2 regions of the Paenibacillus marchantiae genome follow, and region 1 is predicted to be linked to the other one. Evidence: a T-box and tRNA genes for the amino acid it is inferred to sense, from the RefSeq annotation. Region 1 holds a T-box; the other holds one or more tRNA genes.
What was found. The T-box of region 1 lies ahead of PTQ21_RS30385 (valine--tRNA ligase). A T-box ahead of a tRNA ligase gene usually reads a tRNA of that ligase, here a tRNA-Val.

Region 1 (8,030 bases):
TCCGTGTAGGGTTGAACTGTGCACAGGGACGATATGGCGTTACACCTGACCTGACTTGTCTGGGTAAAGTAATCGGTGGCGGGCTTCCGGTGGGCGCTTATGGCGGCAGACGTGATCTGATGGAACAGATTGCTCCGACCGGACCGATCTATCAGGCAGGTACACTGAGCGGTAATCCACTGGCTATGGCAGCAGGTTATACGACACTCAAATTGTTGACACCGGAGGTCTATGATCGTCTGGAGACACTGTCTGCACGCTTGCAGGCTGGGTTTGAGAAGAATGCAGCAGAGACGGGTGTAGCCATAACGATTAACCGTGTTGGTTCGATGGTATGTCCATTTTTCAGTGCTGTTCCGGTTACGAATTATGATATTGCTAAAGAAAGCAATCTCGATCAATTCCGTCGTTACTTTGCGGCCATGATTGATCAGGGTGTAAGTGTTGCACCTTCCCAATACGAAGGCATGTTTGTTTCTGGCGTGCATACGGAGCAGGATATTGACGATACGATCGAGGCAAACCGTAAGGCTCTTCAATCATTATGACCATTAAAAGTTGGAAACGTCGTGGGGAATGGCTTGAGCTAATGCCAGGCAAAGCGGTGACAGGCAGTTCAGACAGGCAAACGGCTGCAGAGCAATGGCTCTTGTCTGAGCTTCAGTTACCAGAGAAAATGTTGCGTCAGCTAAAGACGAACCAAGGCATACAACTCGCAGGGGACCGGCTTCGGCTGGCCCTTTTTGCGTCTCAGCCGATCGATGTTGAACCGCGTTGGGCGGATATCGATGTTCTGTATGAGGATGACTTCTGTCTGGTCGTGCATAAACCGGCCGGAATGAAGCTTCATCCCGATGGGAGCCGGGCGGATCAAGCGATTACACTGGATCATGCGGTTGCGTCTTATTACGAAATGAATGGAATTCAGACGAATGTACGCCATGTTCACCGTCTGGACGAGGACACAACTGGACCTGTTTTATATGCCAAAAATGCTTTTGCCCTCGCGAAACTGGATGAAGCGATGCGCCGTAAAGACATTGGACGCCATTACGTCGCCATTGCAGGCGGTCAGATATCCATGGAGCTGAATACAATTGATGCTCCGATTGGGAAGGACAGGCATCACAAGCAACGCAGACGTATCTCTGAAGGTGGGCAGGACGCTGTAACTCACGTGGAGATCGTGGAGGTATGGGATAGGGCGACCCTTGTCCGGCTGACACTGGATACAGGACGCACACACCAGATTCGGGTGCATTTAAGTTATGCAGGACATCCCCTCGTTGGAGATGAGTTATATGAAGGCAGAAGGGATTCTATTGGTCGACAAGCGCTTCATGGTGAGACACTGAGTTTTGCTCATCCACTAACAGGTGCACGAATTGAAGTGGCAGACCCTTGGCCGCAGGATTTTGAACAACTGGCACAACGGGAAGGCAAGGACCAATAAACTGGGAAGGTTTACACAAAAGGTGGCATGCTCATCTCATTCAAGGCATATAGATGGGGTAACGAAGGATTTGGACCATGGATCAGTCCCATGAGAAGGATCATGGTGAACATATGCCGAAAGGAGGACGCCACCTTTGTTGAATCAACCTTATGGTTTACGGTTCGATATTTATGAGCGCGTTCATTTGTCAGAGGGAGTTCCTGCAATTGAGGAACTGGAGGAAATTGAGTTATATCCCCGCATTCAGGTGATAGGTCAGGATGATCATGCAACATTGCGAGGCCATCTTTTGCTAACAGGTGCGTATCGGGGAGAGAACGAGATCTCGGAGGAACTCAAACATTTTATTCCGGTGGAGATCACGGTACCCCTGAACCGGGTAAGATCGCTTGAGGATATTTCCATTGAGATCGAAAATTTTGATGTCGATTTGTTATCCAACCGAAGTCTGAACATTACTGGCGTATTGTCGCTTCGCGGTATCGAGGGCTTTCCGGTGGAGGAACCGCAGGTCTGGTCAGCAGATGAGTTTACCGTTGTACATTCGCCCGACCCTAAGCAGGGCGACCGTTCTGCTGAAACAGAGCAGATAGGCAGCTATCCCAATGTGTTTGCTCAGGAGTATCTGCTTCAACGGAGCGAAGAGGAGTTACAGCAGGAACATCTATTTCAAGCTGCTTCCGAACCGTTTCAATCCTGGCAGCAAGGGGATGGGAATGCGGAGCAAAGCAAAATAGCTGAAAACGAAGAGTCCTCGTCCTTGAGGGACAAGGAGGATGAAGCGCAAGCGGATGTGTTGTCCGATACGCCTTCTCCCGTTTCGTCTTTTTTAGCGGAGACAGCCGACAGGTTGGCTTCTTACCCTGAATCTGAGCCTTTGCTTCCTCTGGCTGAAGAGTCGTCTGTCTGGTCCGAGCCTTCCGTCGAGACCTTACATACGAACCTAAGGAATTCGGAGCAGACCGATTCCAAACTGGATCTGCAGCCTTCGGATGAACAGGCAGCGCCGGACGTATGGCATTTTGAATCTGCCCGATCTGAACCAAAGCAGGAGGATCAGACGGTTGCAAATGTTCCGGCAGGTTCGCAGTCAGAGAACTGGCAGGATGTCTTCGCAGCATCTGAACCGGAAATTTCGGAGGAAAACACACCTCCTCTTGAAGCGGTGGAGACGAATGAGCCTGCTGAAAAAGAATCTTTTATCCCTGAACCTGTGGCTGAGACGGAAGACAAGCCGGAGCTTAAGGTTGCTTTTGGCAGCAAGAGAGAATCCGCACCCAAACAGGAAGAGGGCGTAGGCATCTCCTCCTTGTTATCCTCTGGCAGGGTGACACGGGAGGCGGAGGCTGAACGGGAGCAAGAGGCACTTGCTGGAGTCCAGCAGCAAGAAGCATACCCGCCTGATGATGTAGAGTGGAAGAACCTGTTTCTCGGCACCATTGTCGATCAGACCCCGTTCCGTAAGGTGAAGTTATGCATTGTACAGCGTGAAGAGACGCTCGATACCATTGCAGACCGATATCAGTTAAGTACCCGAGAGCTCCAGTTGTATAATCGTTTGTCCGAACAGGTTGTGGAAGAAGGACAGATTCTATATATCCCTTAACCTGTAGGCTGGTTTAATGACCATTTCGACCCGTGATCCCTTGAGGATGGCGGGTTTTTGCTTTGTCAGCCCTCAACCTGCATTGCAGCGCGCTTTTTCCGCTGTTGTCAGGTTGACTATCGGGCACGGGCAGGGTATGATGTGTTTAGGTTTTTTGAAGAACAACGTGGATCGGGAGTAGTAGACAGTATGACCTTTCAGAGAGCGGGATTGTAGCGCTGGGAAATTCCGTAGGAACCAACTGATCGAAGTCGCCCGGGAGTTGCCTGTTTGAATACAAGGGATGAGTAACTTTAGTATCATTCATTCCTAAGGTAGGATGGGCCGGTCGCAGCCGTTATCTGCTTGAAGTGTCACGTAAGTTCAGAAGGGGTAGTCTACCTTTCTATCTGCGTGAAACAAAGGTGGTACCGCGAAAGCTAACCTTTCGTCCTTTGATGGATGAAAGGTTTTTTTGTTTTTTGGCGATGATGAATAAGTAACGGAGGAATGACACATGTCTGAACAAAAAAATTCAGCTGCAACAGAAATGCCAACCACATATGATCCGAAAGCTGCGGAACAAAAATGGTATTCCACTTGGATGGAAAATGGATATTTCAAAGCAGGCCAGCGTAAAGATGCTGAACCTTATACGATTGTAATCCCACCCCCGAACGTAACCGGAATGCTCCATATCGGGCATGCGCTCGATTTCACACTGCAGGACATTCTGATTCGTACCAAGCGGATGCAGGGCTATGATGCACTGTGGCTGCCGGGTTCTGACCATGCAGGTATTGCTACCCAAACCAAAGTAGAGCAGAAATTGCGTGAAGAAGGTCAGACTCGTTATGATCTGGGACGCGAAAAGTTCTTGGAGAAGGTATGGGACTGGAAAGAGCAATACGCAACGACCATTCGTCAGCAATGGGGCAAGATGGGCTTGTCGCTCGATTACTCGCGTGAACGTTTTACACTGGATGAAGGTCTATCCCAGGCTGTGCGTAAAGTGTTTGTTCAACTGTATGAAAAAGGCCTCATTTATCGAGGCAAACGAATTATTAACTGGGACCCGGTGAATCGGACTGCACTGTCCGACATCGAGGTTGAATATAAAGAAGTTCAGGGTCACTTGTACCATCTGCGTTATCCGCTCAAAGACGGAAGTGGGTATGTCACAGTAGCGACTACTCGCCCGGAAACGATGTTGGGAGATACGGCAGTTGCAGTTCATCCTAAGGATGAGCGTTACGCAGACATGATTGGCAAGGTGCTTGTTCTGCCTATTATCGGACGGGAAATTCCGGTTATTGCAGATGAGTACGTAGATAAAGATTTCGGAAGCGGCGCCGTGAAAATAACGCCTGCTCATGATCCGAATGACTTCGAAGTGGGCCTTCGTCATGATCTGCCACAGATTACGGTGATGGATGAGACGGGTACGATGAATGCCGAAGCAGGCAAATATCAGGGACTGGATCGCAGTGACTGCCGTAAGCAGATTGTTGCAGACCTGCAAGAACAGGGCGTATTGATCAACATCGAGGATCATACGCATCAGGTTGGACACAGCGAACGTACAGGAGCTGTTGTTGAGCCGTATTTGTCCACACAGTGGTTTGTTGAGATGAAGCCGCTCGCGGAGAAAGCGATTGAGAAGCAACAAAGCGGTGAAGGGGTTCATTTTGTTCCGGATCGTTTTGAGAAAACGTATCTGAACTGGATCGAGAATGTTCGTGACTGGTGTATCTCTCGTCAATTGTGGTGGGGTCATCGTATTCCTGCCTGGTACGACGAGGAGACTGGAGAAGTTATTGTATCTGCTGAAGATCCGACAACATTGCCAGAATACGCTGGACGCAAGCTGAGACAGGATGAAGATGTTCTGGATACATGGTTCAGCTCCGCATTATGGCCGTTCTCTACTTTAGGCTGGCCGGAAGACACGGAAGATCTGAAACGTTATTACCCGACAAGTGTACTCGTAACAGGGTATGACATTATTTATTTCTGGGTGGCGCGTATGATCTTTACCGCTCTGGAGTTCACGGAAGAGGTTCCGTTCAAGGATGTGCTGATGCACGGTCTTGTTCGTGATGCAGACGGACGCAAGATGTCCAAATCGCTAGGCAATGGTGTTGATCCGTTGGATGTGATTGAGAAATATGGTGCGGATGCAATGCGTTACATGATCTCTACAAGTAGTACTCCGGGTCAGGATCTCCGTTTCCGCTGGGAGCGGGTTGAACAGGCTCGTAACTTTGCCAATAAAATCTGGAATGCATCGCGCTTCGCTTTGATGAATCTGGAAGGGTTCACCTATGAAGATCGTGATATTAGTGGAGACCTTGGAACAGCGGATTACTGGATTTTGCACCGCCTGAACGAAACTTCTCGTGATATTACGCGTCTAATCGAAGCATATGAATTTGGAGAAACAGGCCGTTTGCTGTATAACTTTATTTGGGATGACCTGTGTGACTGGTATATTGAATTTGCGAAGTTGTCCTTCTATGGGGAAGATCCGGTTGCCAAGAAGAAAACACAATCGGTTCTTGCTTATGTGCTGGATCAGACTATGCGCCTGATTCATCCGTTCATGCCGTACATTTCGGAAGAGATCTGGCAGCATCTGCCGCATGAAGGCGAAACGATTACGTTGGCTTCCTGGCCTGTGTATGACCCTGCACTGGAGAACCCAGAAGCGGTTGCCGAGATGAACCTGCTTATGGATACCATTCGTGCAGTACGAAACATCCGTGCAGAAGTAAACGTACCAATGAGCAAGAAAATTGAATTGATGGTGAAAGCGAACAACGCAGAGACATCCAGCATCATTGAACGCAACAGCCATTACATCAAACGTTTCTGTAATACGTCCGAGTTCGACAGCGGCTTGGATCTGAGTTCACCGGATAAAGCAATGACTGCAGTCATTACTGGGGCTGAGCTGTACTTGCCGCTGGCGGGTCTTATTGATATTGATCAGGAAGTGGCTCGTCTGGAGAAAGAGTTGCAGAACCTTGAGGGCGAAGTACTCCGTGTGGAGAAAAAGCTGGCGAACGAAGGCTTTGTTGCCAAGGCTCCTGCCAAGGTTATTGAGGAAGAGCGCGCCAAGCAAGCTGATTATTCCGATAAACGGGATAAGGTGATTGCACGAATCAAGGAACTGAAAGGTTAATATATTCGGGTCGGATGGAGTGCTTCTGCGCCATCCGGCCGCTTTTTTCAACCAAACTCAAACCAAAGGTGAATCATATGACGGAACTTAACGGGACAGAAATAGCATCTCCTTTACTTACCTATGACGAGGCCGTGAACTGGATCAATGGCCTTATTCCTTTTGGCATCCGACCTGGATTGGAACGAATCGAGGGATTGATGTCATTGCTGGGTAATCCTCACCAGCGTCTCAAATTTATTCATGTCGCGGGAACGAACGGCAAAGGTTCGACTTGCGCTTTTTTGACGTCAGTGCTTCTTCAGGCGGGATATGATGTTGGAACGTTTACGTCCCCTTATATCACCAAATTCACAAACCGTTTTCAGTACAACGGTGAGGATATCCCGGAAGAAACTTTGCTCAAAATCTCAAACCGCCTGTATCCATTGGTTCAAGAGATGGCTTCAACTCCCCTTGGATCACCTACGATGTTTGAGGTATCTACAGCAATCGCCCTTCTGTATTATGCGGAAGAGTGCTACCCTGACATTGTAGTATGGGAGACAGGGCTCGGGGGAAGGATGGACGTAACGAATATTGTTACACCCGTGGTATCGGTCATTACCAATATCGGTATGGACCATACGGATGTACTGGGAGATACGATTGAGGCGATTGCTGGAGAGAAGGCGGGTATTATTAAGGCGGGGGTACCCGTTGTTACCTGTGCCACGCAGCCAGAGGCTGTGAAGGTGATCCAGGAGACGGCAGAGCGGCTGCGTTCAACTGTGTATCTGGCGGGAGATCGTTTCTCCTATCATAGACTGGACAGTGATGAGAACGGACAATCTTTTCATTTTACAGGACCGTTCCGTGATCTGGACGCTCGTATTCGCATGCAGGGCGTACATCAATGCGACAATGCAGCGGGCGCACTTATGGTACTAGAGTTGCTTCGCCAATACATGGCATTTATGCTGGATGATGAAGATATTGCGCTTGGACTGGAACATGCCTTCTGGGCAGGACGGTTCGAGAAAGTGGTTGATCAGCCCCGCATTGTTCTGGATGGAGCGCATAATCCGGAGGGGGCCGAATCGCTGGCCAAGAGCATTATCGACGTATATCCTCACAACAAGTTAATTTTGATGATGGGCATGCTGGCGAATAAGCATCACGAAGCGTATTTGCAGCATATACTGCCACTAGTGGATACGCTGATCCTGACCGAGCCAGATTTCCGACGCAAAATGGATGCAGCCGAATTGCTGCAGATCGTCGAACGGGTACGTCCCGCCATTGCGAAACCGGAGCTGGAAATCATCGTCGAGCCCGAATGGGCAAAGGCACTTGATCTATTGAAGTCACGGACGGAAGCGGAAGATCTGGGGGTGGTGTCCGGCACATTGTACCTGATTGCAGATGTGCGGGCAGCCCTTTTGCATCAAACCGATTCTGAAAAAGGTTGGTGAAAGTTTTGTTAAATACATCGGAACACGTTCATTTTATAGGGATTGGCGGATATGGCATGAGTGCCATCGCGAGAGTTATGCTTGAGATGGGATACACCGTTACCGGATCGGATGTCGCTTCACAGGAGTTGACCGAGAAGCTGGCAGCCAAGGGAGCGAAAATATATATCGGACATACGGCAGAGCATGTAAACGGGGCAGACCTGGTTGTCTACTCCACGGCAGCTCCAGCTGATAATGTGGAACGGGTAGCAGCTGAAAAGCTGAACATCCCGATTCTGCATCGCGCCCAGATGCTCGCGCGTTTGCTGAACGAGCGCAAAGGTGTGGCTGTAGCCGGGGCTCATGGCA
Region 2 (8,030 bases), 790 kb from region 1:
GTTTAAAGATGTTCGTTTGTAACTTCCCATCGACAGATGAATGTAATCAACCCGAGTGTCTGTCAGCGCCTGGGCAAAAGCCAAGGAGTCTTCGAGCTGGATGCCCGGCATATGAATTTCTTCCGGTGAAATCCGGTAACCGAGGATAAAGGGTTTATCCGCATGGGCATCAATAACTGATGCAACCTCCTGAATGACCGCCAGCTGAAATCGCATACGATTTTCAAAACTGCCACCCCACTGATCGGACCGTTGATTGGAATTGACGGAGAAAAATTGCTGCAACAGATATGTGTTGGCCCCGTGAAGCTCTACCCCGTCAAAACCAGCTTGAATAGCCCGTAAGGTTGCTCTGCCGAAGTCCTTAATAATGTTTTCGATTTCCTCAGGAGTCAATTCACGCGGCTTCTCCGAGCCGATTGGATGAGCGGCAGCGATTGCACTCGCACTGGTGGGTTGTACACCTCTTAGCGTTTTGGAGTTCGTTTTGCGCCCTGCATGAAAGATTTGCACAATGGCTTTCGTTCCGTCTTTCTGAATGGCTCTTGCAATTTTGGACAGTCCTTTGATTGTAGAATCACTTGCGATGGAGAGCTCACCTTCGAAGCCTTTTCCCCCATCGGTTACGTACGCAACACCTGTAATGATCATTCCAGGGCCTCCAGCCCGTTCGGCATAATAATCGACTTCATCATTGGTGATGGAACCATCGAAGAAACTGGACATTGTTGTCATTGGCGCCATGACCACTCTATTTTTCAACGTAAAACCATTCGCAAATGTATAAGGCTGCAAGAAATTACGATTACTATTTTCCATATATATTCTCTCCTTTTATTAGGCGTGTCCACCCTTGTCTCTGTTTCATGAGTTATTGTATAGTAGGGTGAAAAAAGAGTATAGTATGCACTTAAAAGGTAGATACTAACTAAAAGGAGAGTGGAATATGGAAATTGCTGAGGAAGTAAACGTTAAACCATTTTCACATGCCATGTCGTTGATCGGTGGAAAATGGAAAATGCATATCTTATTTTGGTTATGGAAAAAAGAAACATTGCGATATGGAGAACTGAAAAGAGCTTTGGATGGAATTACGCATAAAATGCTAAGCTCTCAACTGAAGGAACTAGAAGCCGACCAATTAATTATCCGTACAGAGTACCCACAATTACCGCCAAAAGTAGAATACTCTTTGTCTCGTGAAGGATTAACGCTGATGCCTGTGCTGGAGATTCTCTGCGATTGGGGTAGACAGAATCTTGCTGATTTGCAGAAGAATTAGTCAAACTGCTGCAAGCTATATGTATATTTTCAGTAGAATACTACAAGTGGAGCAGTACGTGAACTGAATTTACTTGTTGAAATTTTAAAGTGCTCTCAATCATTATGGAGAGCATCTTTTGGAGGAGTAGTGTAGTTTAGTTTTAATCTTCTGAACTCTCAAGTAGAAATTTTCCGATAATATTCTCGTTGCTATCGTACAAGTTTATATACTTATCGACTTTTGGTTCATTCATACTCTGAATTGCTTCTTCGGGAGTTTGTGGCAAATCTTGATTCATATCTGAAGTCTTGATGTAACCTTCCGTTCCGTTTACACCTATAGCCTTAACTAAATCTATTTCTTTTCCATCATGATAAACAAATGAACCATATGTTTCACCTTTATCATTGATTTCCATTTGATCTTCAGAGGGACTAGTATTAGCAGATGCAGCTCCCCATCCATAGACACCTATTCCAATCCCTAAAGCAAAAATCACACCAACTGTAATTAATTTTAGTGATTTCGTTCTCATAAGAATATCCTCCTAAAGTTGAATGATTAGTGTTGTTTTATTCAAGTTATTTTTGGTCTGCTTGAAAATGCACCCTGATCTTTACTTGAGAAAAACTTTGTTTGTAATTTTAATTTCCCTATATATAAATGAACACTTACAATCAGGGAATGTTACACAGTGAGAAAACTTTTTATATATAATCAGAACGCCGGTAGTTCTGCAATTGTTCATTTTAATTCTACCGGTGCTGGATCGCTGCATCATAAGCAGTTATTTTCTCATTATGGAGGCTTTTGACGGCAAATAGTCGATTTATAATTATTTCTGCCAAGTGATTAAAACTTTTGGTTGCTGTTGGAACATTCCAATAATTAAATTTCACGGAATGCGACATACGCATGCAAAAGAAACAGCTGAAAAGTTAAACACTGTTCTTTTCGGTTAACGTAGAAAATACCAACTCACAGTTAATGTGACGTTGGCATTTTTTTAACGATAATCAATAACAGAACTTGTAGAAAGCAATTTAATTAACGAGATACTTAGCAAAATAACATGATCTTGACCAAAAATTAACCATTTCTCTTTAATGAACACAAAATTATAGTGTAGTTTCTTCTATAAGGAAAAGAAGCCTTGCTCTGCAAGGCTTCTCGCGTATGATCTGTAGTGGGCTCGAACCACTGACCCCTACCCTGTCAAGATAGTGCTCTCCCAGCTGAGCTAACAGATCATGATATCTGATTGTTTTCCAATCGAGTAACAGTATCATACCAAGTAACCGTGTTCATTGTCAATCGTTATATTGGTAATATTTTATTTGAATTGGTGCACAATAAAGGAATGATTACCATTTTGATGACGAGGTGACTTCCATATGAGGAACATGAAAGAACGTAAGCTGCGTTTATTTATCATAGCCAAAAACTTAGCCTGTTTGATTGCGCTTGTTGCATTAATATACGTTTCTGTCGGTTGTAGTTTGGAACGGGATGAACATACAGTACAATTCCAACAGTTAAAAGAGCCCCATGAGGTGAATGATGATCTGCCCGTTTGGCTGGATGTGTATTCCAAGTCTGTTGTGCATGACGTTTACTCCCCACAAGGCAATGTTGAAGTCTTACCCTGAGGAACATCAAATTGCATTTCACTCGTCTTCGTCCCACTTTTTGGAGTACGCCTTCTTAGTCACATAATACAACAAAGCAATCATTCCTGCCGCCATCAAAAGGGTGATTGCCATCACTCCTGCCATACCCATGGTGCGCCCCTCCTCTCCCAGTATGTTCCAGTCTTAACTATACAGGAAAAGCATTTTTTTGTATAATTCAGTCTGATAGCGTAGAGCAGAAAGAAGGTATGGAATTGGCAGCTGAGATTAGTTATGTAACGACTGAAGAACAACTCCAGGAAGCATTGGATATTCGCAATCATGTTTTTGTCATCGAGCAGCAGGTGCCTGCTGACATTGAGATCGATCAATATGATATCATCAGTCCTGATGTGCATCACGTATTGTTGAGTAAAGATGGACAGGCTGTAGCCACAGGGCGTCTGATCTATTACACCAAGGATACCGCCAAAATGCAGCGTATCGCTGTACTCAAATCTCATCGTTCGTTCGGTTACGGACGTGTGCTTCTGTTAGCCATGGAAGAACGAGCACGCGAATTGGGATTGGCCTACTCTGTTTTGGACGCACAATGCCAGGCGCAGAAGTTCTATGAGAAGCTCGGATATGAAGTGATCTCGGAAGAGCCTTTTTATGATGCAGACATTCTGCACGTTCGTATGCAAAAGAGCCTGTAAATAACCTCTGCGTGCGATATGAAGCTATGTAGTGCATACTTTTTTTTGATCCGGACAGGCTAAAGAGGTAACCAGATTCCTATTTGGTCAGATAAGGAGAGTGTGACATCATGGATCAAACGACACGCGAAAGCTTCACAGCAGTACAAAAAAATGGTGACGGCGATCTGACAGCGTTTCAAACTTCATCCGGACGTGTGCTGGATTACCAACAAGCACTGGCAGAAGTAAAAGCAGGATCAATTGCAGGTGTGAACGTCTTTAAAGGCAAAGACGGCGAAATGTACATTCGCGGTGACGCAGACGGCGACCCAACCAATAACCTTGATCAACTTCCTATCTTCTAATAGATGTATGCTGATTAACATGGCGCCAATCCGGCATTCCGGGTTGGCGTTTTTTACGTTTTAATATTCGGTAAAATATTTCACGGCATTGCCAGCAGGCTGGCTTTTGCGAATGGGCTGTGATTCCTGCTCCCATGCTTGCAGAATTAGTATGCCTTCCAGCGTAGACTTGTTCTCCCACACAATATGCTGCCTGCGCTCAAGCTCCAGCAGTGACTCATGAATGAACGCCTTGGTTCTGCCCGTCTTATTCTCCAGCTCATCCATTCGTGGTACTCGGCGACGCTGCCCCGCATAATTAACAATAATACGCAAAATTTTGCGTTCAAAATCATTCAGCATATTTCTTCCTTCCCTTCCTTATGGAGTACGGGACGCCATGCCAGAATACCTTGTTCAAGAAATGTTCGGGGTGCCCCCTCTTTCCCTGCGGATGCTCTAATCTTACCTTCCCGTACACTGTTGATTCGAATCTGCCGCTGTGTAATATGCCCTGCACGATCCATGTAGACGAGCTCCACCATCTGACCAATATATTTCCCTAGCATAATCATCCCTCCAATAAGAACATGTGTTTGTTTTATTATTATATGCGAACATAAGTTCTTTATTCAACAACTAAAAAAAGGATTTTTTTGAAATAAAAAAACCAGACTCACTCCCTCTCATAGGGAAGTCTGGTTCCTATCCTGCCTTGCTATGCAGTGCATGTTCAGTTCAACGTCGATCCGATTCCGTGAATTGTACTTTTTTCAGCTGCTGGGTAGACGGATTAAAATCAACATTCACAAATACAGCAAATTGTTTACCGTCTTTGTTACGTACCCATAACTTGAACTGTTCACGGGATTGGTCTGCTGTTAGTGAGGTGCGACCGATGTGTTTGTAATCCAAAATATCCACGTTGTACTTGGTTTGTGTTTCTTTCACTGCAATGATTCCCCATTTCGCATAATCCGGAATTGCAGTTGCTGAACTTGTTGCTAGTCCACTTAAACTTAGTATCACCGTCATCAGGGCTACGATGAGCATTCTCATATCATTCACTCCTCGGGACAATGTTTACGTTAGCCTGCCCTGTAGAAGTTTATTTTACACCAGTAGACGAAGGATAAACGTAATCGGTTGCTGGAGCGATTGAATCGTACTGATCGCCATCTTATACCGTTCGATTGGTGATTTGAAGCTTATCCCCCAGTCACCCTCCAATAAAAGATTACGCGGTGGTGGATCTTCCGGCTTTTCCAAACCGTACTTTTCTATAAGCGCATCTCGTGTTTGTTGATCCAGCTCACTTGGATAATCTGCGTATGCTGCCGTAACATCGCTACATCCAAAAACGACAAGCAGCAGGACACCCCATCCTACCATAATCCAACTTTTGCGCACTCTCAGTTTCTCCTTCATTTAAATCAAATAATGACAACCATACTTAACTTCATTTGTCCTGATTGTACATAAATAATACGGGATTGGAAATAACAAATGTAGACTTAACTACATACGCCTTAAGCCTCAATTGCAAAATTATGGGTTTAGCGTATTCGATAAACGTGTAATAGGCCATGACAACATCACTTCATTATTCTGAGCAATCATTTCGAGGAGGTTACACCGAATGTTCAAACGTATGGATGAAATCGCAATTGAAATCCCCAATGTCGAGAGACCGGACCCGAATGCAGCGGCAGCGATACAAGAATTGCTGGGTGGTAAATTCGGAGAGATGTCAACGTTGAACAATTACCTCTATCAATCCTTTAATTTTCGCTCTAAAGAAAAATTGAAACCCTTCTACGATCTGGTGATGAGTATCACCGCCGAAGAATTGGGTCACGTAGAGCTTGTGTCCCATGGCATTAACAAATGCCTCAGAGGTTCCACTGAGTACAAAGAGCCTGACGATACACCACTTGGTTCCGTGAAGGATGCGCGTCTGTCCTATCATTTCCTGGCTGGCGCACAGGGAGCAATGCCTTTCGACTCCATGGGCAATCCATGGACAGGCGCCCATGTTTTTAACAGTGGAAATCTGGTCGAAGATCTGCTGCATAACTTTTTTCTTGAATGCGGAGCACGTACACATAAAATGAAAGTTTATGAAATGACCGATCACCCTGCAGCCCGGGCAGTTGTTGGCTATTTGCTGGTACGCGGCGGTGTGCATGTAGTCGCTTATGCTAAAGCGCTTGAAATCGCAACCGGAGTGAATGTAACCAAATTGGTGCCGATTCCCTCCCTGAGCAACAAATCCTTTAACGAGGCGTGGAAATACGAAGAAAAAGGTCTACACACCAAGCTGTATACCTATAGTGATAAAGACTTTACTGCAATCAGTCAGATCTGGAAAGGAACACACCCCGAAGATGGACAACCGCTGGAAGTCATTCAAGGCGTACCTGAAGGGTACCCGATTCCTGAAGCTCCTGCGGTGGAAGAAGAATTCGCCCCAGGCATTTCGCAGGAAGAGTTCCAGGAAATTGCACGTCGTCTGAAGATGGCGGGAAATATTGCGGATTAAGAAAGCTTTGTTGTAGTGGATGTATTAGTTGTTGTTGATATGGCATGAAAATGGATTAAGCCCTCGGATCTTGCTGCTTCAGTGGCAGGATCGAGGGCTATTATTGATATATTAAAACATGGATTTAATGCTGTTGATGAACTTTTGCCCTGTGTTTGGCTCTGTCAATGCAATGTCCCACATCACTATATTGGTCACCGGATTTGAACCATCGGTTATTACTTTTATAGTCAGTTCATTAACTCCCTTTAACGGAGTTTGAAAAGAGTCAGGATGGTTCTCCCCGCTGTTTGCTGATACAACCAAGGAATAAATTTCTGTGCCATCGGCGATAAAGCTTATTGTAATAGTCTCATGGCTTGTTCTTCGGACAACATCGTCCGGTATAGCGAAATAACCTTTCATATTTTTGTATTTTTTATTTAAGAGATATGAAAACTCATTCGTTTTTTGTTTTTCTCTACTGTACAGATTGATTTGAGGCTCGACATTTGTTTGTCCTACTGTAAAACTGGAGAGTTCTTCATCCCATACTACAGCCCCATCGCTCGAAACAAGTTCATTCAGTGCAACACTTTTTCCGTCAACGTTATCTAAATAATGATTGAGGCCGCCAACAACAGTGATCGTACCTATTGAAAAAATAATCGCTGTCAGGAAGATTCGAATAAGTCCTTTTAATGTATTCCGATGATGCTTTACTATCCGCTGTGCTCCATATCCAACGGCAGCCCCTAAAGTATTAATCAGGATATCGTCTATATCAAACGCACCTAAACGGGAAATCATTTGCACTGTCTCTAACATCGTAATGCAGAGAATGAATATGCTGATAAAGCGAATAAACCCACAGCGAAAGAGGAGCGGAATGACCATCCCGAAGGGGATGAATGCTACAAAGTTCCCCATTTCAAAAAACCATATCTTAAAATCTCTCCCCATTGGAAAATGTAAAGGAATTCCTTCAGGGGTGAAGCTGTATCGCCAGCCCTGATCAGGACTGGCCGAGCTTCTATCGAAGCCCAGGAATAAGAAATACAATGTTAAACAAGTATACAACGATAACAATACAATGATGAATTTTCTTGACTTTCCTTGATACAAAATCAAAATCACACCTTCTTTTTTCAATAAACTTCTACATCATCAAATCATTCCTACACTACAATTTGCAGGACTCACGTTGACTCATGACTCATCACTTCGATCAGCATGTTGGCCCCCAGTCGAAATCCCTGAACAAATGCAGCTTCGCTATGCATACCATCACATTGACCACACAAGTCAAACAACTGTTCTAGCTCACGGAATTCTCCCTCGCTCAATCGATTCTTCCATTGTTCCGTCAGAGACGCAATTTGCCGCCCTAATAATTGGTATTCAGGATGTGTCGGCATCATCGTCTCATCCGGGCGAAGTCGCCCGCTATAAAGTGCTTCCAGAATTGAATTCATGTGCATCCTCCCAGAAATGGATTCGCATCGACTTGAATGAGCGTTCTGCACATGGTAGGATATTTATGCAGTCAGCTCATTGATAGTGATTGCGGGATAGGAAGCAGCGCTGTTC

Region 2: it encodes a tRNA-Val, which carries the amino acid that the T-box ahead of PTQ21_RS30385 (valine--tRNA ligase) is inferred to sense. The anticodon was not compared.

What each region holds. Positions count from the first base shown of each region.
Region 1 covers NZ_CP118270.1:6,751,555-6,759,584, reverse strand. The annotation lists gene hemL (glutamate-1-semialdehyde 2,1-aminomutase) at 1-548, shown strand, start outside; gene PTQ21_RS30395 (RluA family pseudouridine synthase) at 545-1,453, shown strand; gene PTQ21_RS30390 (LysM peptidoglycan-binding domain-containing protein) at 1,590-3,062, shown strand; T-box leader at 3,221-3,500, shown strand; gene PTQ21_RS30385 (valine--tRNA ligase) at 3,559-6,225, shown strand; gene PTQ21_RS30380 (bifunctional folylpolyglutamate synthase/dihydrofolate synthase) at 6,303-7,679, shown strand; gene murC (UDP-N-acetylmuramate--L-alanine ligase) at 7,736-8,030, shown strand, end outside.
Region 2 covers NZ_CP118270.1:5,965,907-5,973,936, forward strand. The annotation lists gene PTQ21_RS26865 (NADH-dependent flavin oxidoreductase) at 1-819, opposite strand, end outside; gene PTQ21_RS26870 (winged helix-turn-helix transcriptional regulator) at 947-1,282, shown strand; gene PTQ21_RS26875 (hypothetical protein) at 1,425-1,799, opposite strand; tRNA gene PTQ21_RS26880 (tRNA-Val) at 2,442-2,514, opposite strand; gene PTQ21_RS26885 (hypothetical protein) at 2,659-2,913, shown strand; gene PTQ21_RS26890 (GNAT family N-acetyltransferase) at 3,150-3,593, shown strand; gene PTQ21_RS26895 (DUF3892 domain-containing protein) at 3,704-3,940, shown strand; gene PTQ21_RS26900 (hypothetical protein) at 4,001-4,282, opposite strand; gene PTQ21_RS26905 (hypothetical protein) at 4,276-4,488, opposite strand; gene PTQ21_RS26910 (DUF3889 domain-containing protein) at 4,658-4,978, opposite strand; gene PTQ21_RS26915 (hypothetical protein) at 5,033-5,329, opposite strand; gene PTQ21_RS26920 (manganese catalase family protein) at 5,559-6,461, shown strand; gene PTQ21_RS26925 (VanZ family protein) at 6,573-7,592, opposite strand; gene PTQ21_RS26930 (DUF6809 family protein) at 7,640-7,915, opposite strand.